2 linked regions of the Breoghania sp. L-A4 genome follow. Each later gene encodes a partner of the first gene's protein in a complex. Links are inferred from orthologs where the notes say so. Each region holds a gene or a part of one and is shown on either strand. Other genes may lie near its edges.

Region 1 (15,475 bases):
GACCGGACCCGCGGCTGCGTCATCGTCTCGCTGCACACCGGAAACTGGGAAATCGTCGCCCAGCCGGCGGAGACATTCGGACTGCGGACGGCCGGCGTCTATCAGGCGTTGAGCAATCCGCTGTCGGACGCGTGGCTGACGAAGCTGCGCGCAGGACTGTTTCCCGGAGGGCTTTACGCGAAGGGACACGACACGGCGCGCAGGATGCTCTCGCATGTGCGAAGCGGCGGCGCGATCGCCTTTCTCGCCGACCACCGCGACGTGCGCGGCATCCAGGTGCCGTTCTTCGGCCGCCCCGCCTACGCCAACCCGTTTCCAGTGATGCTGGCGCGCTCCTGCGGCGTGCCCGTGGTGGCGGTTCGGGTGATCCGCGAAGGCGGCGTCCATTTCCGCTTCGCGGGCGAAATCGTGGAGATTCCGCGCGACGGCGACCGGCGCGAGGACATAGCAGCGGGCACCGCGATGGTGCATGGCGTGTTCGAGCGCTGGATCCGCGAGTACCCCGCGCAGTGGATGTGGATCCACCGCAAGTGGGCCAACGGCGCGGCGTGACGGTCCGTCCGCGCGCACGCGTCGGCCGCCGCTTCGCCTTCCGGCTGATTGTGCAGAGCAAAAAAACCGCTATTCTTGTGCCCAGACGCCACGCCCGCCATCGCCCTGAAACGTGAAACGGATCCAGCATGACCAAGAGCCCGCGCAGCTTCTATCAGCCCCTGGCCATCGGCGCGCCCGCGCCGCTGCGCGAGTTGCCGGTGCAACTGGAACGGATGATCCACTTCGTGCCGCCGCAGATCGAGAAGATGCGCGGCAAGGTGGCCGGACTGATCGGCAAGGTCGACGTGGTGCTGGGCAATCTCGAGGACGCCATTCCCGCCGACGAGAAGGACGCCGCGCGGCAGGGTTTCATCCAGATGGCGCGCGACAATGATTTCGGCGACACCGGGCTGTGGGCCCGCGTCAACTGCCTCAACTCGCCATGGCTGCTCGACGACATCCTGGAGATCGTGCCGGCGGTGGGACACAAGCTCGACGTGATCATGCTGCCGAAGGTGGAAGGCGCCTGGGACATCCACTATCTCGACCAGTTGCTCGCGCAACTGGAAGCGCGGCACGGAATCGAAAAACCGATCCTCATCCACGCGATCCTGGAGACCGCGGAAGGCGTGAAGAACGTCGCCGACATCGCGCTCGCCTCGCCGCGCATGCACGGCATGAGCCTTGGCCCCGCGGATCTGGCGGCCTCGCGCGGCATGAAGACGACGCGGGTCGGCGGCGGCCACCCGGACTACGGCGTGCTGGCGGACCCCGGCGCGGATGCACATGCGGCACGCGCCTTCTATCAGCAGGACCTGTGGCACTACACGGTGGCCAAGATGGTCGACGCCTGCATGAGCGCCGGAATCAAGCCGTTTTACGGCCCGTTCGGGGACTTTTCGGACCTCGCGGCCTGCGAATCCCAGTTTCGTAACGCTTTCCTCATGGGATGTGTGGGAGCATGGTCGCTGCATCCGACCCAGATCGACATCGCCAAGCGCGTGTTCAGCCCGGATCCGGATGAAGTGGCGTTTGCCGCGAAAATCATCAAGGCGATGCCCGACGGAACGGGGGCCGTGATGATCGACGGCAAGATGCAGGACGACGCCACCTGGAAGCAGGCCAAGGTGATCGTCGACCTGGCGAAGATCGTTGCCGCCAAGGACAGCGATTTCGCCGAGCGCTACGCGCTCTAGGGCGCGTCAGCGGCCACGGCGCGCGCGTCCGAGGTCGCAATGCCTGGCTTGACAGTGTAGAATGCCCATGCTTGTAGGGCCGCCTGCGCGGTCGCGCGCCGGACGCTCCGGCGCAGCACCGAAGACCACGCCCCGGTGACGCCGTGACCTTCGACGGCGTCATAAGCCATCGCGGCGCACGGCCCGCGTCGGCCCCGAGACAGGCAGCACCGCACCCGACAATCCTGCGGCCGCAGGATGGGCACAAGAACAGGACGCCGGACAAGGCGGCCGCCGAACCGTTTGGAGCACCGAGAACACAATGCAAAAGATCCGGGCCGCCAAATACAGGATCGGACAAGTCGTCCGCCACCGGGTCTATCCGTTCCGTGGCGTGGTTTTCGACGTGGATCCGGCCTACGACAACACCGACGAGTGGTACCAGTCGATCCCCGAGGATATCCGTCCGCGCAAGGATCAGCCGTTCTACCATTTGCTCGCCGAAAACGACGAGAGCGAATACATCGCCTACGTGTCGGAGCAGAATCTGGTCGAGGACGAGACCGGCGAGCCGGTGCGCCATCCTCAGATCGAGGAGTTGTTCGACACCTCCGAGGACGGCAACTACCACGCCCGCAACGTCGAACTGCACTGATCCCGAAAATGGGCGCGCCGCGCGCCTGAGCGCGCGACGCCTGTTGCCGCGCTCTACTGCTGCGCGTCGGCCGGAGTTTCCGGTGCCCCGTCGATGACGCCCGCGAATCCGGCGAGCGGAAACGTCAGCGTGGCCGGCTTGGACGCGGCGTCCATCAGACCCACGCGCATCGTCTCGCCGCGCCGCATGCGTCCGAGCGCCGGAGCATCCAGCAACTCATCGGCGAAGCACCGGTCCGCCAGGCAGATCCGGTAGGCGAGCTTCTGCGGGACCGCATCGTCAATCTGCACGACGAGACCCGGTTGCAGCAGCATCCGGTTGGGCACCGCCACCAGAAGCCGGGGCTCCGGCCGTCCGGTCACCGTTTCCACAGCCACCGAGGCCGACAGCCGGCCCTGATCGTCATAGAGCACCTGCGACGTCATGCAGGTCTGCTTGCCGGTGGCGTCCGGCGGGCTGCACTGTTTCGTCCAGGGTGACTTTTCCGGCTCCACCGGCGCTTCGCTGCCCGCGGCCAGCGCCGCGCCGGACGCGACAGCGCCAAGCACACCACCGGCCAGCATCATGCCCAGCATCCGGGCGGCCTTGCCGCCCGCACGCACCGGTATGGCGGTCGAAAGGGTCATCTTCTGCATCTGTCTCTCCTGGGACACGGCGAAACGCGAACGCGCGCTCCGCGGTTCAGAATTCCGCGCCGGAAACGAAAACGCCGCAGGGTCCGGGACCCCGCGGCGCCTTCGGATCGCGATTGCCGGCGCTTAATTAGTTCGCGGGCTCGGACTGCTTCTTCTGCTGTTCGATCAGCTTCTGACGGGCTTCCTCGGCGCGCTTCTGCAGCTCCGCCTGCAAGGCTTCCTGCTTCTGAGCCATCGCCTTGGGATCGACCGCCTCGCCGTCATAGATCTTGGTGAAGCCGATCAGCGTCAGATCGAAAGCGACGGCCTTGGCCTGCTGGTTCAGCGTGGTCAGCACCAGCTTGCCGCCGGCCTTCATGCCATCGATGAATTCCTTGGTGATCACCAGTTCGGCGTAGCAGGCGTTGGGGAAGCAGATGCCGTATTTGGCCTGCTCCTGCTTGCCGGCGTCGACCTGCACGCGCAAGCCCGGCTGGATCAGCATGCCCGGCGGCACCGCGACCAGCAGCGTCTTGCGGTCCTCGCCTTCGATCTCGCGAATCGCCACGGAGGCGAGAAACTGGCCCGTGTCCGTACGCAGTTCCTGGGTTACGAGGCACATGACCTTCTTGGTCTGCGGGACTTCGTTGCAGACCTTCACCCAAGCGGATTCCTCGGAGCCGGCGGCGGGGGTCTCCGGCGTCTGCGCAGCCGCCATACCCATGGTCGCGGCGGTAGCCATCGCCACAAGCGCGCTGCGCGCCATCGCTCCAACCCGGTTAATACTCTTGGCCATACATCAACGTCCTTGCTCAAATCCCCACCGGCGCTCAGCGGGGTCCACTATCCCTGCATCCCGCCACACGCATCCTCAATGCACTGCATCGGGGGAAATTGCGGCGAGACGGTGACACGACTCCCGCGCATGAATAGCCCGGCATCACATATATTTCCAGCGGTTCTGAAAAAGTACGCACGCCAAAGGAGGCGCCGATTGTGCTAGTGTCGGGATTGGAATCATTCGTTTCTTAACCAATCCGACTGCCCCATGGACCGCTGGCGCGCCCGCATGACCGTCACCCCGACCCCCGATCGTCCCCTGTCCGCCGGCTCGTCCCGGCGCGCCGCAAGCCTGACGGGTCTGCGCGCCCTGGCTGTCGTGTGCGCGCTGGCGCTCGGGGCCCAGGTGGCCGCGGCCGCGCCGCAGCACGGCATCGCCATGCATGGCAAGCCGGCGCTGGAGGCCGGGTTCACCCACCTGCCTTACGCGAATCCCGAGGCGCCGAAAGGCGGCCGGATCACCTACGGCGTCCAGGGCAGTTTCGACAGCACCAACCCCTTTATCGTCAAGGGCGTCGCCGCGCGCGGGCTGTGGGACTTCGAATATGGCAACAACGTCTACGAGAGCCTGCTGACGCGCAATCGCGACGAGGCCTTCTCGCTCTACGGCCTGATCGCGGAAAGCGTCGAGGTGCCGGACGACCGTTCGTGGGTCGAGTTCCGCCTGCGGCCCGAAGCGCGGTTTTCCGACGGCACGCCGATCACCGCCGACGACGTGATCTTTTCGGTGGAGCTGCTGCGCGAGCACGGGCGGCCGCACTACCGCTCCTGGTACAAGAAGGTCGAGCGGCTCGAGAGCCCTGATGCGCATACGGTGCGTTTCGTGTTCAAGGACGGGACCGACCGCGAGCTTCCGCTGCTGATCGGCCTGGCGCCGATCCTGCCGAAACACGCGACCGATCCGGAAACCTTCGAGCGCTCGAACCTGGACACGCCGCTGGGATCGGGTCCCTACACGGTCGCGGCGCTGGACCCGGGCGGCCACATCGTGCTCACGCGCGACGAGAACTATTGGGGCAAGGATCTGGCCGTGAAGGCCGGGCACGACAATTTCGATGAGATCCGCATCGACTATTACCGCGACCACAACTCGCTGTTCGAGGCCTTCAAGAAGGGCCTTGTGCATCTGATGGTGGAAAAGGATCCCGCGCGCTGGGCGCAAGCGTATGATTTCCCCGCGGTCACGGACGGCCGCGTGGTGCGCGACACGCTGGAGAACGCCATGCCGCAGGGCATGCTGGGCATGGTGTACAACACCCGCCGGCCGGTGTTCTCCGATCCGCTGGTGCGTCAGGCGCTGCAGCATCTGCTGGATTTCGAGTGGCTGAACCAGAATCTGTATTTCGGCCTCTACGAGCGCACCCACGGCTATTTCGACGGCTCGTTCCTCTCCTCCATCGGCCGGCCGGCGAGCGCCGAGGAACAGGCGCTGCTGGCGCCCTTCCCCGGCGCCGTGCGGCCCGACGTCATGCAGGGCGCCTGGCGGGCGCCCACGTCGGATGGCAGCGGCAGCGACCGCGGCGCGCTGCGCGCCGCGGTGACGCTGCTCAAGCAGGCCGGATACGCCATCGACGGCGGCGTGATGACCCAGACATCGAGCACAGCGCCGCTGACCTTCGAGATCCTGACGAAGAACAAGGACGAGGAGCGGCTGGCGCTGGCGTTTGAGCGGACGCTGGCGCGCATCGGCATCGCGGTGACCATCCGTACGGTCGATTCCGCGCAGTACGAGCGCCGCCGCATCGCCTACGACTACGACATGACCTTCAACTACTGGCCGGTATCGCTGTCACCTGGCAACGAACAGTCTTTCCGCTGGAGCTCGGCCAGCGCGGAGCAGGACGGAACATTCAATTTCGCCGGCGCCCACGAGCCGGCGATCGACGCGATGATCGACGCCATGCTGGCCGCGCGCACCGAGGAACAGTTCACCGCCGCGGTGCGCGCCTTCGACCGGGTGCTGATTTCCGGCTTCTACGTGGTGCCCTTGTTCCATCTGCCGGCCGAATGGGTCGCGCGCTGGGCGAACATCGTTCACCCCGACGCCGCGCCGCTGACCGGCTACCGTCTCGACACGTGGTGGTCCGCCGCCTCGGAAGCGACACCGACGCAATGACAGATGACGGATCGCCCCCCATGTCCGCGCAAAAAACATCCGGCTACAACAAGCCCCCGCTCAAGGATGACGACCGCATGATCCTTTCGCCCGCCGAGACCATCAAGCGGAATCAGGCCTCCGGCGTGTGGGGCCGGGTGACGCTGGACGCATTGTTCAGAAAGACGGCGCAGAACCATCCCGACCGCATCGCGCTTGCCGATGCGCCCAATCGCGAACGCTGGACCTCAGGGGCGCCGCGCACGCTGAGCTATGCGGAAGCCGACGTCGAGGTGTCGCGGCTGGCGGGACTGTTCAAGGCGCTGGGACTGACGCCGGACACTGTCATCGGCGTGCAGTTGCCCAACACCACGGACGCGGTGCTGATCATGCTGGCGGCGTTGCGCGCCGGCCTCATCGCAACCCCGGTGCCGCTGGTGTGGCGCGGGCGTGAAATCGCCGAGGCCCTGAGCACCAGCGGCGCCAAGGCCGTCATCACCATCGACCGGCTGGAATCGGGCACTTACGCGGCGTGGATGCGCGAGGCGGCGGTGGACGTCTTCGGGTTGCGCTATGTCTTCGGCATCGGCAACGATCTGCCAGATGGACTGCTGGACCTCAACGCCGTGATGAAAGAAGTCGGCAACGAGGTGCCGCCGGCGGAGGTGACGCGCTCGGTGAACGCCGCCGACCATCTGGCGACGCTGACCTGGACGATGGGGCCCAGCGGCGCGCTGATGCCCGTGCCGCGCTCGCACAATCACTGGATTTCCGCCGGCCTGATGCCGATGCTGGAGGGGCGTATCGCCGACGGCGCGTCGATCCTGCTGCCCTATGCGCTGAGCGGACTGGCCGGCATCGGCTGCGGCATCGCGCCGTGGCTGCTGTGCGGCGGCACGCTGCACCTGCACCATCCCGAGGACGTGCAGCAGATCGCCCGCCACGCGCGCTCCTGCGAAGCCGATGTTATTGTGGTGCCGGGACAATTGGCGCCACTGGTCGACACGCTGCTCAAGAAGCAGGATCCGCCGCGGACCATCGTCGCCGTGTGGCACGCGGGCGCGGACAACAGCGTCCAGCCGCCCCATGTCAACGCCATCGTCGACGTGACGCTGATCGACGAGATGGCGCAGGTGGCCCGGCTGCGCGGCGAAACCGGCCCCTCCCGCGCCCTGCCCTCCGGCCCGGTGGGCGCCCCCTCCGGCGTCGCCGATGTGCCGGTTCTGCTGGAAATTCATGTCGAATCGGAAGGCACCTCCGCCGCGCCGCTGCATGTGCGCGGGCCCATGGTGCCCGAGCGCGCCTGGCCCGGCTCGGCGACGGCCGACTGGCCCGACGCCGCAAACGGCTATCTGCGGACCCGGCTGGTGGGCGTCCGCGACAAGGGCGTGATCAAGAATGTCGACGCCAATCCGTTCCTCGACAATGCGGCGCTGATCGGCGGCATCGGAGTGGAGCTGAATGCGCTTGACCAGCTTTATGCGAAATTCGAAGGCGCCAGCGATGCGGCCGCCTTCCTGGTGAGCGAACCGACGCTGGGCACCCGGCTCTGCGCCGCCATCGTCGCCAAGCCCGGCGCCTCCGTCGACGAAGCCGCGTTCATGGCGTATCTCGACGCGATGAAGATCGGCATGCAATCGCGGCCGCACGGACTGTTCCCCGCGTCCTCGATCCCCCGCAATGACGCGGGCATCGTCAATCGCAAGGCGCTGGAAACGCTGGCGTCGGAATACAAGGCGACCGGCTAGAGCGTTTCCTTGTTAAATGGAATCAATTCTGTTGGTCCAAACCGGTTCGATCCGCGAGGAAACGGGCGAACGGCGTAGCCGATGCTACGGCGGAGGCCGTTGACGCGGCGGACGGCCGGTTTCGACCAACCCTTTGGGCGGGATGAATTTTCCCGATTATCGGCGAGGCCCGTCTCGGCCATATCCGCGATATGCCCTTCGCCAATCCTCGTGATCCTCGACAAAATTCATCTCCGCAGAATGGTTCCATTTAGCAAGGAAACGCTCTAGGCGCACACCCCTCGACTTTGATCGCATCGCTTTTCGCAATGTGTGCCGCAGGGTCATCGTGCGACCTGCTGCGCCGGAGGAAGCGGACGTTTTCGAACGTCTCCTGTTTGACATCGGCGTCCCGTATTCACGGCCACCGAAACCGCCGTTCCACCGGCCGACCACTACAGTTTTATCGTTTTTGTTAGCACCGCCTTAATGCCATTGTGTCAAAACCATCGGCAACATTACGTACAGGCCTATTTTCGATGTCGCTTGATGGTCCCGTCATAGCCATTCGAATGCCCGGTGGATGCGATTCCGAATTCTGGGAACAGATGGAAGCGCTCCACACGAACCTGCTCGCGCTGGACTCGCCGGGAAAGCTGCCTTCGATCCTCAAAAGCGTCGCGACGCCCACCGCCGTCATCGTCGACGGCAAGGGCGCCGACCTCGACCTGTTCGTGAAGTGGATCCAGGCGGTCGAGCAATGCCTTGCCGGCCGCCATGTTCCCCTGATCTGCCTGGCCAGCACGGCGTTCAAGAAGCCCGTCGCCATCCGGCCCGACGCCATCCTGACCCATCCGGTGCCCGCACAGACCGTCGTCGCGCACACGCGCGCGATGAACCGGCTGATCACCAAACGGATGGAAGCCGACGTGCGCACCGCGACGCTGCAGTCGCTCGAGATCGCGCTTCCCAAACCTAACATGCCCGTGTCGGGCGGCTCGCCGTCAAACGGTCCGGCGCTGCTGGTGGTGGGCACGCGGGGGCACTTTTCCCAGATCGAATCCGTGCTTGGCGCGAAGATCAGCTTCGTCGGCGCGATGACCGCCGACATGGCCAACCTGTATCTCACCTGGCGCAATTTCGACGCCGTGATCCTGGACCAGGAAAACGCCGAGGCGATCGACACGCTTCTGCTGCTGCGCGCCAACCCGATCTATCACGACCTGCCGATCATCCTGCTGACCGAGGGGCTGGACGCCGACACCACGCGCATGGCGTACAAGGCGCGCGCCAACGACGTGATGACGCTGCGCTCCACGCGCGCCGACCTGTTCCTCAGGCTGACGATCGGCATCCGGACGCGGCGGCTCGACCGCTCCATCCAGGAGACGCTGCTGGCCTGCCAGGACGCGATCGACGACCCCTCGGGCGACGGCGTCATTTCGTCGGACCACTTCAAGTGCTACCTGAGCCACGCCAAGAAGACGGCGCATCTGAACTGCAAGCCGCTGACGGTGACGCGGCTGCTGATCCAGACCCACGACGGGGAGAACGACGGCGTGCCGGCCAAGGCGCTGGAGCGTCCCGCCCTGCGGCTGCTGCGGCGGCTGTGCCGGGTGGAGGATCTCGTCGGTCTCGTCGGCGACGCCGGCGTCATTGCCGTGTTCCCGACCACGGATGAGGCCGGCGCGCACCTGGCGATCCGCCGCATCCGTTCGGTGATGCGCAACACGCCGGTGACGCTCGATCTCGGCAAGAAGCCGATCAAGCTGGACGCGATCGCCAAGATCGCCAGCGTCAATTCCGCCGCCTGACGGCGGCCCGCGACTCCCGTCCCCATCCGCCGCCGCATCCGCGTCAACACGGCTTCGTGTCCGCGGCGGATTTTGTCCCAACCCGCTTTTGCCCTACATGTGTGCCATGGCGGCCAGGGGCCGGATCGCGCGCCGCCTCTCGTCCACGCAACGGAGACATCGCAATGACCAGGCAGACAATCACCGTGGATGTTGTGTCCGATGTCATGTGTCCGTGGTGCTATATCGGCAAACGGCGGCTTGAGAAGGCCATCGGCCTGATCAACGATCTCGACGTCACCGTGCACTGGCGGCCATTCCAGCTCGACCCGACCCTGCCGCGCGAGGGCAAGGACCGGGAGACCTATCTGAACGAGAAATTCGGCGGGCCGGAGCGCGCGGCGGGCATCTATTCCAACATCCGCCAGGCGGGAGAGACGGAAGACCTCGATTTTCAATTCGACAAGATCGAGGTCTCGCCCAACACGCTGGACTGCCACCGGCTGATCCGCTGGGCCAAGACGCCCGAGACGCAGGAGGCCGTGGTCGAGCGGCTGTTCAAGGCCTATTTCATCGACGGAGAGAACCTGTCGGACGACGAGGTCCTGGTCAGGATCGCGCAGGAAGCCGGCATGGACGGAGAGCGGGTGCGCGAGTCGCTGCGCCAGGAGGCCGACATGGTGGCGACCCGGTCGGAGATCCAGCAGGCGCAGCAGATCGGCGTCACGGGCGTGCCCTGCTTCATCATCGACAACAAATACGCGGTGATGGGCGCGGAGGCCGCCAGCACGCTGGCCGACGCCATCCGCCAGGCCGCGAACGAGCGCGCCGGCTCCTGAGCGCGACCGCGGCCGCCCAATCGGGTCACGCCGCCGCGCTGTCCCACCTATTTCGCGCCGGCGGGCGGATCGGGGCACGATTCGCTCAGGCCGCGCGCCTGTGCGCCGGGATGCATCGGCGGCGCGGGCAAACGCGGCGCGGGTCACTGATCCGACAGCGTTTTTCGCCGCGCCGCATGCGCGATAGGCAAAATTCACAATCAAATTCAGTGAATTGTGCGCGGTATTCCGCCCTCGTCAACGTTCAGCTCCCTTGCCATAGGTTAATTTTTTGTTAATCTCATTCCCGAGATACAGTCCATGCTTTCCGTGGCGGGAGAGCGAGTGTGCGTATCGTTACCGACATGAAAACCATACCGGCAGTTTGCCGCCGGATCGCGCGCCGCGCTCCGATACACTCCCAGGCGCGCGACACGGTTGGCGGTGAGATGCGCCTGAGAAGTGTTTCCGGAACCCGGAACGGAAACACGGTTCGAATTTTCCGCGACAACGCGGAAGCCGCAACGGGATCAGGTAACGAAGTGAGGCCATTGTGATGCGTCTATTCTCCAAATCCGCTTCTTCGAGCGATGCCGACTCGGAAAAGGCAGCGGCCGAATACGCCTTGTCGAACGGCGAGTACGCCGACGACGCGCACGACGACGGCGCCGTGCATCACGAAGAGCCGATCGAGCAGCTGACCCCCTACATGCGCCGTTCCAAGGAGCGCCAGCGCAAGCTGGACACGCTGATGGCGCGTGTCAGCGAGCTGGGCAACACCTTCGAGCAGCTCAGCGCGCTCTCGGCCCAGTCGGAAAACAACGTCAACTCGCTGTCGGAATTCATTTCGATGTCGAAGGTCGACGTCGAGACCCAGATCAATCTGGAGAGCGAAAACGCCAACCTCTCGAGCCAGCTGTTCAGTCTCAAGCACGAGAACGAAAAGCTGGCGAGCAAGGCGAGCGACGCCGAAGCCACAGCCCACGCCCTGCGTCACCGCATCGGCGAGACGCGCACGGCGCTGGAGACGGCGCGCAGCGAGATCATCAGCCTGCGCGACACCAACCGCAAGGTGACCGAGCAGTACAACCACGAGTGCGAGACCCTCAACCACGAGCGCACGAAATACGCCGCCATCTACGAAGAGCACGAGGCCCTGAAGTCCAAGGCGCGCATTCTGGAAGGCCGTGTGGAAAGCCTCAACGGCGACTTCGAGGCGTTTGCCAAGCGCGAATTCGAGCTCGAGCGCAAGCTCAGCGAGACCAGCGGCTTGCTTGACAAGGAAGTCAAGAAAAACAAGCACATGGCCAACGAACTTGAGGCCGTGAAACGCGATCTGACCGAGGTGCGCAACGAAAACATCGACTACCGCTCGCAGCTGGATATCGCCACCGAGGAGCTGGAGTTCCAGAAGAACCAGGGCGAGGACGAGCAGCGCAAGCACGACGACCAGATCTACTCGCTGAACTCGGAAATCGAGAACCTGAGTTCGCAGAAGCGGGTCAGCGACCAGACGCTGCAGGAGGTGCTTCGCGAGGACAAGAAGCTGCGCGAGCGCAACCGCGATCTCGATGCGCGGCTGCATGAGATCCAGCATCTGCTGGACGCGCTGCAGAAGAGCCACGAGAGCGACCGGCTGGAGCTTCAGGCCTCCAATTCCAAGCTGCGCGATCTCAACATGCGCTACAACTCCACATTGTCGGAGCTGAAGCACGAGACGCTGCAGAACAAGCGCTATATGGAGACCAACGAAGAGACGATCGCGGAAAACAAGAAGCTGCGCAAATACAAGATCATGCACGAGGCGTCCCAGGCCCAGGTCGAGGAACTCAAGGCCCAGTTGCGCAGCTACCAGACGATCATCGAGGAAAACAGCCAGTCGATCACCCGCGCGCCGCGCGCCGCCGCTCCCGAGCCCGCCGCGGAACCGGCGGCCAGCCCGGTGTCGGAGACGTCCGAGGACAAGCCGGACGCGTCCAAGCTGCACTGATCGCGCAACACCCGGGATCTCCGGTTTGGAGAGATATCAGGCCGCCGTTCCATCGGGACGGCGGCTTTTTTGCGTGTCGGGGGCCTCTGCCGCCCGCGTCACGCATGCAGCGCCACGCGATTGGCGGTGGAGACGCGGCGCCAGTCGGATACGTGCCGGGACGAAGAGCGCGAACCCGGTCCCTGCTCAACGCGTGACGGATCCGCGCTACCGCGTCGCCGCCATGACGACGCTGCCGCCGAGCATGCAGGCGCCGCCGGTGTATCCGATCCGCTTGTGCGCCGCCGGGCTATGAAACATCCGCCGGGCGCGCGTGGCGATCAGCGCGTAAAATCCGAGAAAGACAACCACCACGGCGGAGGATGTGGCGGTCATGATTGCGACCTGGAGGGCGATGCTGCGTTCGAGATCGACGAACTGCGCCAGAAAGGCCAGATAGAACATGATCGCCTTGGGATTGAGAACCGCGGTGACCGCCCCCGCCCAGAAGCTCATCCAGGAAGACGGCGTGAACGGCTCCGGCGCGCTTCCAGTCACGACGGCACCGGCGCCGTTCCTTGCATCGAGAATCTGGCGGCAGCCCAGATAAGCGAGGTAGAGAACGCCGGCCCATTTCACCACCTGGAACAGCAACGCCGACGCGGCGAGCACGGCGCCCACCCCGAGAAACGACAGCGCCATCAGGACAACACCGCCGAGCACATCCCCCAGAATGCACATCAAGGCGGCCGCCTTTCCCCGGACCACGGCCTGACTGACGACGAGCAACACGCTCGGACCGGGGATCAGGGTGAGGACGACGCAGGCGGCGGTGAATGCGAGCCAGGATTCAAGCGACATGACACCTCTTTCGGGAACGCCGCACGAGAGTGTGCCCCGATACGATAGGACCGCCGTCGGGGTACGGCGGCGGCCTGTTTCGGCTGGCGGATGACCGCGAATGGCCGCCTCCCGCGCTGAGATCAAATCCGGGAAAGGTGATTACCGGATATCGGCGGGGACTTGCGCCCGCACAGGCAGACGGATGGGCCTCAGCCGCGCAGGATCGAGGCGCCGGCGTAGCGCGCCTGAGGGCCGAGGTCCTGCTCGATGCGGATGAGCTGGTTGTATTTCGCCAGCCGGTCGGAGCGCGCGAGCGACCCGGTCTTGATCTGCCCGCAGTTGGTGGCGACCGCCAGATCGGCGATGGTGGCGTCCTCGGTCTCGCCCGAACGATGCGACATCACGGCGGTGTAGCCGGCCTTGTGCGCCGTCTCGACCGCGTCCAGGGTTTCCGTCAGCGTGCCGATCTGGTTGACCTTCACCAGGATCGAGTTGGCGACGCCCATGCCGATACCGCGGCGCAGGCGCGCGGTGTTGGTGACGAAAAGATCGTCTCCCACGAGCTGGCACCTGTCGCCGGCGATTTCCGTGAGCGCCTTCCAGCCGTCCCAGTCGTCCTCGGCCATGCCGTCCTCAACCGAGATGATCGGATAGCGCGCCACGAGATCGCCGAGATAGGCGGCCATTTCCTGGGGCGCGAGCACCTTGCCCTCACCGTCGAGATGATACTTGCCGTCCTTGAAGAATTCGGTGGAGGCCGCGTCGAGCGCCAGGAACATGTCCTCGCCCGGCTTGTAGCCCGCCGTCTCGATCGCCTTCATCACGAAGCCGATGGCGTCGTCGGTGGAAGCCAGGCCCGGCGCGAAACCGCCTTCGTCGCCCACATTGGTGTTGTGGCCGGCATCCGACAGCGCCTTTTTCAGCGTGTGGAAGACCTCCGCGCCCATGCGCACGGCGTCGGCGAGATTGGCCGCGCCCACCGGCATGATCATGAATTCCTGGAAATCGATCGGATTATCGGCATGCGCGCCGCCGTTGATGATGTTCATCATCGGCACGGGCAGCAGGCGAGCGCCGGGGCCGCCGACATAGCGGTAGAGCGGCAAGCCGCAGGCATCGGCCGCGGCCTTGGCGACCGCCATGGACACACCGAGGATCGCGTTGGCGCCGAGACGCGCCTTGTTCTCCGTGCCGTCGAGCTCGATCATCGTCTCGTCGATGAGGATCTGCTCTTCGGCATCCATGCCGCCGATGGCCTCGAAGATCTCGCCGTTGACCGCGTCAACCGCGTTCTGGACGCCCTTGCCGAGATAGCGCGGGCCACCGTCGCGCAGTTCCACAGCCTCGTGCGCGCCGGTGGAGGCGCCCGAGGGCACCGCAGCACGGCCCTTGGAGCCATCCTCCAGAAGCACATCGACCTCAACGGTCGGGTTGCCACGGCTGTCGAGAATTTCACGGCCAACGATATCGATGATGGCGGTCATGGGCTCTCCTTGCGTCGGCGGACGTCTGTGAGTTGGATACTGGGTGCCTTCTAGAGCGTTTTCCCGCGCGATGAAATCATCGGGTGCAAAGAATTCACATCCAGGGACGGCAAATCGCGTCAGATGCCCTGCGGCGGCTTTCCGACGCTGACATAGGACAGACCGGCGCCCGTCACATCGGCGGGTTCATAGATGTTACGCAGGTCCACCAGGACCGTGCCGCGCATGGCGCCGGCCAGCCGCTTGATATCCAGCCCGCGATAGACATTCCATTCGGTCAGCACCACGACCGCGTCCGCGCCATCGGCCACATCGTAAGGATGGTCGCGCCACGCCGCCCGGGCAGCAGGGGCTCGGCCTGTTCGCGCGCTTCCGGGTCGTGCAGCACCACATTGACACCCGCCGCGATCAGCAGCGGCACTATCACCAGGCTTGGCGCATCGCGCACGTCGTCGGTGTTGGGCTTGAACGCGATACCGAGAACGCCGACCGTCTTGCCCTTCGGATCGGGGCCGAGAGCTGTGAGAATCCGGTCCGCCATGGCGTGCTTGCGCGCGTCGTTGACCGCGATCGTCGCCTCAATAAGCCGTTGCGGCGCGCCGAACTTGCGGCCCGTCGCGGCGAACGCATTGGTATCCTTCGGAAAACACGAACCACCGTAGCCCGGCCCGGCATGCAGAAACTTCGAGCCGATACGATTATCCAGCCCGATGCCGGAGGCGATCTGCTGCACGTCGCCGCCGACCTGCTCGCACAGATCCGCGATCTCGTTGATGAAGGTGATCTTCATCGCCAGGAAGGCGTTGGCGGCATATTTGGTGATCTCGGCGTTCTCCAGCGATGTGAAGACAATCGGCGTCTCGCGCAGGAAAAGCGGCCGGTACAGCGTGCGCAGAGCCTTCTCGGCGCGCGCGTCCTCAACGCCGAC
Region 2 (4,914 bases), 420 kb from region 1 along the record:
TGCCCCCGGCATGTCGCTGGCGGTCACGCACTTGCTGACGGCCACGCACTCGCGGACGACCGGTCGGACGCTGCCAAATCCAAAGACACTGCCGTGCGCTCCCGTGTGAAACGGGACCGCACGAGAATTTCGCGGTCGGTCCAATCGCCGACCTGATCACTATCGCACAGTCAAATCGAGCGTCGCGATGAGCGAATACGCCGGACCAGAAAGTTTCAAGAGTACGACAGGCGCCACATCATTGGCCGCCTGCGTCCTGGTCTATGCGACGCCCGCGGACATTCATCACAAGACACACCGTCAGAGCGACCATGCAGGCGGAACGCAAGATCGGCAGCACACTGCGCCGGTTCCGTGCTTCGGTCGTGGAGAATCCAATCAATGGCAAACAAGATGCTTATCGACGCCGCACACCCGGAGGAGACCCGGGTCGTCGTGGTGCGCGGCAATCGCGTTGAGGAATTCGATTTCGAAGCAGCCAATCGCAAACAGCTGCGGGGAAACATTTATCTCGCCAAGGTAACGCGCGTCGAGCCGTCGCTGCAGGCGGCCTTCGTCGACTACGGCGGCAACCGCCACGGCTTTCTCGCCTTCAGCGAAATTCACCCGGATTTCTATCAGATCCCGGTCGCCGACCGCAAAGCCCTGCTCGAGCAGGAAGAAGCCGAGGCCGCCGAGGACGAAGCCGCCAGCAGCAAGTCCCGCTCGAGCAGGCCGTCGCGCCGCAAGAAGGACGCCAGCGTCAGCGAAAGCGCCGAAGACGCGGAAGCCGCTGCATCCGCCGGAAATGTTGACGAGGGCTCGGACGACGATGCCGAGTCCGACAATCTGCCTCCCTCCGGCCACATCGGCAACGTCGAGGATACGCCCGAAGACGATCACGACGACGACGAACCGGCCGCCAAGGGCGACGCGGACGTCAAGAACGACGACGAACTGGTTGAATCCGTTGGCGCCGAAGACGCCATGGAGGAAGTGCCGGTGCGCCGCGCGCGGCCGCGCCGTCACTACAAGATCCAGGAAGTCATTAAGCGCCGTCAGGTGCTGCTGGTGCAGGTCGTCAAGGAAGAGCGCGGCAACAAGGGCGCGGCTCTGACCACCTACCTCTCGCTCGCCGGACGGTACTCCGTGCTGATGCCGAACACCGGCCGCGGCGGCGGGATTTCCCGCAAGATCACCAATGTGACCGACCGCAAGCGCCTGAAGACGGTGGCCAACGAGCTGGAAGTGCCCGAGGGCATGGGCGTCATCCTGCGCACCGCGGGCGCCAGCCGCACCAAGGCCGAGATCAAGCGCGACTTCGAGTATCTGCTGCGCCTTTGGGAGAACGTGCGTGAACTGACGCTGCGCTCCGTGGCGCCGTGCCTGGTCTACGAGGAAGGCAGCCTGGTCAAGCGCTCGATCCGCGATCTCTACAACAAGGACATCGACGAGATTCTGGTCGCCGGCGAGGACGCCTACCGCGAGGCCAAGGATTTCATGCGCATGCTCATGCCGAGCCATGCCAAGAACGTCCAGCCCTATCGCAGCTCCACACCGGTGTTCACCAAGCACGGCGTGGAAGCCCAGCTCGACGCCATGTTCTCGCCCGACGTCACCCTGCGCTCAGGCGGCTACATCGTGATCAACCAGACCGAAGCGCTGGTGGCCATCGACGTGAACTCGGGCAAGTCGACCCGCGAGCACTCGATCGAGGACACGGCGCTGCAGACCAACCTGGAAGCGGCCGAGGAAGTCGCCCGCCAGTTGCGTCTGCGCGATCTCGCCGGCCTGATCGTGATCGATTTCATCGACATGGAAGAGAACCGGAACAACCGCGCGGTTGAGAAGCGGATGAAGGACAGCCTGAAGTCCGACCGCGCGCGCATCCAGGTTGGCCGGATCTCGCACTTCGGCCTGCTGGAAATGTCGCGTCAGCGCATCCGCACCGGCGTGCTGGAAAGCTCCACCGAACACTGCCCGCACTGCCATGGCTCCGGCATGATCCGCTCCACCGAGTCGGTGGCGCTGCACGTGCTGCGCGCGCTGGAGGATCACCTCCTGCGCCACTCCAGCCACCACATCAACGTGCGCACGCACACGCCGGCGGCGCTCTACATTCTCAACCAGAAGCGCCATCACCTGATGGAACTGGAGATGCGCTTCGGCCTCAACATCGCCATCTCGGCGGATGAGGAAATCGGCACGCAGCATTTCGTCCTCGACCGCGGCGAGCCCGCCATCGGCGACGAGGCCGTGCGCCCGGCGATCGCCGCGATCGTCCATCCCGACACCATCATGCCGGAGATCGAGGACGAGGACGACATCGAGGAAGAGATCGACGAGGAGATCGAAGAGGCAACCGTCAAGGCGGAAACGGCTTCCGACGATGGCACCCGCAAGCGCAAGCGCCGCAGGCGCCGGCGTGGCGGTGACGCATCCGAGTCCGGCGAGCAGGCCGACGCGAAGGATGCCTCCAAGGCTGACGACGACGAGGCGCCGGCCGAGAAGGCCGCGTCCGCCGAAGGCACCGACGACGAGGAAGGCGACGACGACCGGCCGAAGAAGCGCCGCCGTGGCCGCCGCGGCGGACGCCGTGGCCGCCGGGGTCGCGACGCCAGCGAGGCCGGCTCCGAGGACACGGACGCCCAGGCATCCGACGGCGAATCGGGGAACGCGGAGACGGCGCAGGCCGATGACTCCGTATCCGACCCGGGCGAAGCGGGCGTCGTGACGGCTGTGGGAACCAATGCAGACGACACCGGCGAAACGCCGGAGCCCGTTGAAGCTGCGTCCGAGCCTGCCGAAACCGCCGCGGACGAACCCGAGGCAGCCGAGGCACCTGTCGAGGAGGCGCCGGTTGACGTTTCCGCCGATGAGACACCGGCTGTCGAGACACCGGCTGTTGAGACAAAGGCCGTTGAGATGCCGGCCGAAGCGGCCGAGGAGCCTGCGGAAGAGCCCGTGACCGCCGAAGCGCCCCAAGAAGCCGAAGAGCCGGTTTCCGACGTAGCCGCGGCCGTCGCCGAGGAGCCTGCCGCAAAGCCTGCGAAAGCCGCCGAGGACAAGACCCCGCGCAAGAAGCGCTCGGGCTGGTGGCAGCGTGGTGGCTCATTCTTTTGAAAGGCCGTTGGCCTGAAGAAAGACTGACACCGCTTTGAAAACAAAAGGCTCCCGCACCGGACTGGTACGGGAGCCTTTTTCGTTGGAGCGTGGCGAAGAGTGCCGCGTCGTCCTCGGCCCTGTGCCGAGTATCCCTCTTTTCGAGGCGAAGATGGGTGCTCGGGACAAGCCTGAGCATGACCAAGGCGGGGTCTTCGGCCCCAGCTCTGCGCTCCGCCCTACTTCGTCTTCTCGAACAGTTCCCGGCCGATCAGCATGCGGCGGATTTCGGAGGTGCCCGCGCCGATCTCGTAGAGCTTGGCGTCGCGCAGCAGGCGTCCGGTCGGGTATTCGTTGATGTAGCCGTTGCCGCCGAGAAGCTGGATGGCGTCGAGCGCGATCTTCGTGGCGTTCTCCGCGGCATACAGAATGGCGCCGGCGGCGTCCTCGCGGGTCGTCTCGCCCCGGTCGCAGGCCTGCGCGACCGCGTAGCAATAGGCGCGCGAGGCGTTCATCATCACATACATGTCGGCAAGCTTGCCCTGCACGAGCTGGAAGGTGCCGATCGGCTGGCCGAACTGCTCGCGTTCGTGCACATACGGGATGACCACATCCATTGCCGCCTGCATGATGCCGATGGCGCCAGCAGCGAGGACGGCGCGCTCGTAGTCGAGGCCCGACATCAGAACGTTGACGCCCTTGCCGACCTCGCCGAGCACGTTTTCTTCCGGCACCTCGCAGTCTTGAAAGACCAACTCGCCGGTTTCCGAGCCGCGCATGCCCAGCTTGTCGAGCTTCTGGGCGACGGAGAACCCGGCAAACGCCTTCTCGATGATGAAGGCCGTGATGCCCTTCGAGCCGGCGGCCATGTCCGTCTTGGCGTAGACGATCAGCGTGTCGGCCTGCGGCCCGTTGGTGATCCAGAATTTGGAACCGTTGAGAACATAGCGGTCGCCCTTCTTCTCTGCCTTGAGCTTCATGGAGACCACGTCGGACCCTGCCCCGTCTCCGACATGGCCAGCGCGCCGAGATGCTCGCCGGAGACCAGCTTGCCGAGATATCGGGTCTTCTGCGCGTCGGTGCCCCAGCGCCGCATCTGGTTGACGCACAGATTGGAATGGGCGCCATAGGACAGCCCGATGGACGCCGAGGCCCGGCTCACCTCCTCCATGGCGATGCAATGCTCGAGGTAGCCGAGACCCGCCCCGCCCCACTCCTCTTCCACCGTGATGCCGTGCAGCCCGAGCGCGCCCATTTCCGGCCACAGCTCGCGCGGGAACCAATCGTCGCGATCGATCTTTTCCGCCAGCGGCGCGATGCGGTCCTGCGAGAAGGAGTGCACGCTGTCGCGCAGCATGTCGGCCGTCTCGCCGAGGTTGAAGTTGAAGGCCTTGGGTGCATTGGGATCATGGGGTCCTCCCGGCGGATCTCTGCGGTCCGCTCTGCGTTTGTGGCGCGCCTCAGCGCGCGTATTTGATGAAGGGCGTGAGTTTTCCGATACGATCGTAGAGCTGACGCGCGGTTGCGTTGAAATGCTGCGTCGTCCAGTAAACGGCACCGGCGCCGGCCTCATCGGCGGCGTCATACACCGCCTCGATCAGCTTGCGGCCGATGCCCTGACCGCGCACCGCCGGATCCGCATAGAGATCCTGCAGATAGCAGGTGTCCTCGATCATCCAGGTGGTGCGGTGGAACAGATAGTGGACGATTCCGACGAGCCTGCCGTCAGCATCCACCGCGCACAGGCCATACGGGTCCTCGCCCGCCGTCATCAGCCGCGCCCAGGTGGTGTCATAGATTTCCTGCGGCTTCTCGGTCTCGTAGAAGGTCAGA

The links.
Region 2: the proteins of eno (region 1) and D1F64_RS13250 are in contact, whole or in part, in a solved structure (PDB 2FYM), measured with the Escherichia coli proteins. The link is inferred for Breoghania sp. L-A4 from one-to-one orthologs.

What each region holds. Positions count from the first base shown.
Region 1 is NZ_CP031841.1:2,506,816-2,522,290, reverse strand. Bases 12,411-15,405 are described here. They hold eno (phosphopyruvate hydratase), read right to left. Parts: upstream 14,548-15,405; coding sequence 13,273-14,547; downstream 12,411-13,272. Other genes in these bases: D1F64_RS11540 (LysE family translocator), read right to left, coding at 12,449-13,081. Also shown: D1F64_RS11590 (lipid A biosynthesis acyltransferase), read left to right, coding at 1-552; D1F64_RS11585 (CoA ester lyase), read left to right, coding at 681-1,730; heat shock protein HspQ, read left to right, coding at 2,041-2,364; D1F64_RS11575 (invasion associated locus B family protein), read right to left, coding at 2,418-2,999; D1F64_RS11570 (invasion associated locus B family protein), read right to left, coding at 3,127-3,774; D1F64_RS11565 (extracellular solute-binding protein), read left to right, coding at 4,027-5,934; D1F64_RS11560 (class I adenylate-forming enzyme family protein), read left to right, coding at 5,955-7,661; D1F64_RS11555 (hypothetical protein), read left to right, coding at 8,249-9,454; D1F64_RS11550 (DsbA family oxidoreductase), read left to right, coding at 9,619-10,272; D1F64_RS11545 (hypothetical protein), read left to right, coding at 10,808-12,241. UniProt on the Escherichia coli protein: Catalyzes the reversible conversion of 2-phosphoglycerate (2-PG) into phosphoenolpyruvate (PEP). It is essential for the degradation of carbohydrates via glycolysis.
Region 2 is NZ_CP031841.1:2,923,267-2,928,180, forward strand. Bases 1-3,302 are described here. They hold D1F64_RS13250 (ribonuclease E/G), read left to right. Parts: upstream 1-381; coding sequence 382-3,102; downstream 3,103-3,302. Also shown: D1F64_RS13260 (GNAT family N-acetyltransferase), read right to left, coding at 4,542-4,914. UniProt on the Escherichia coli protein: Endoribonuclease that plays a central role in RNA processing and decay. Required for the maturation of 5S and 16S rRNAs and the majority of tRNAs. Also involved in the degradation of most mRNAs.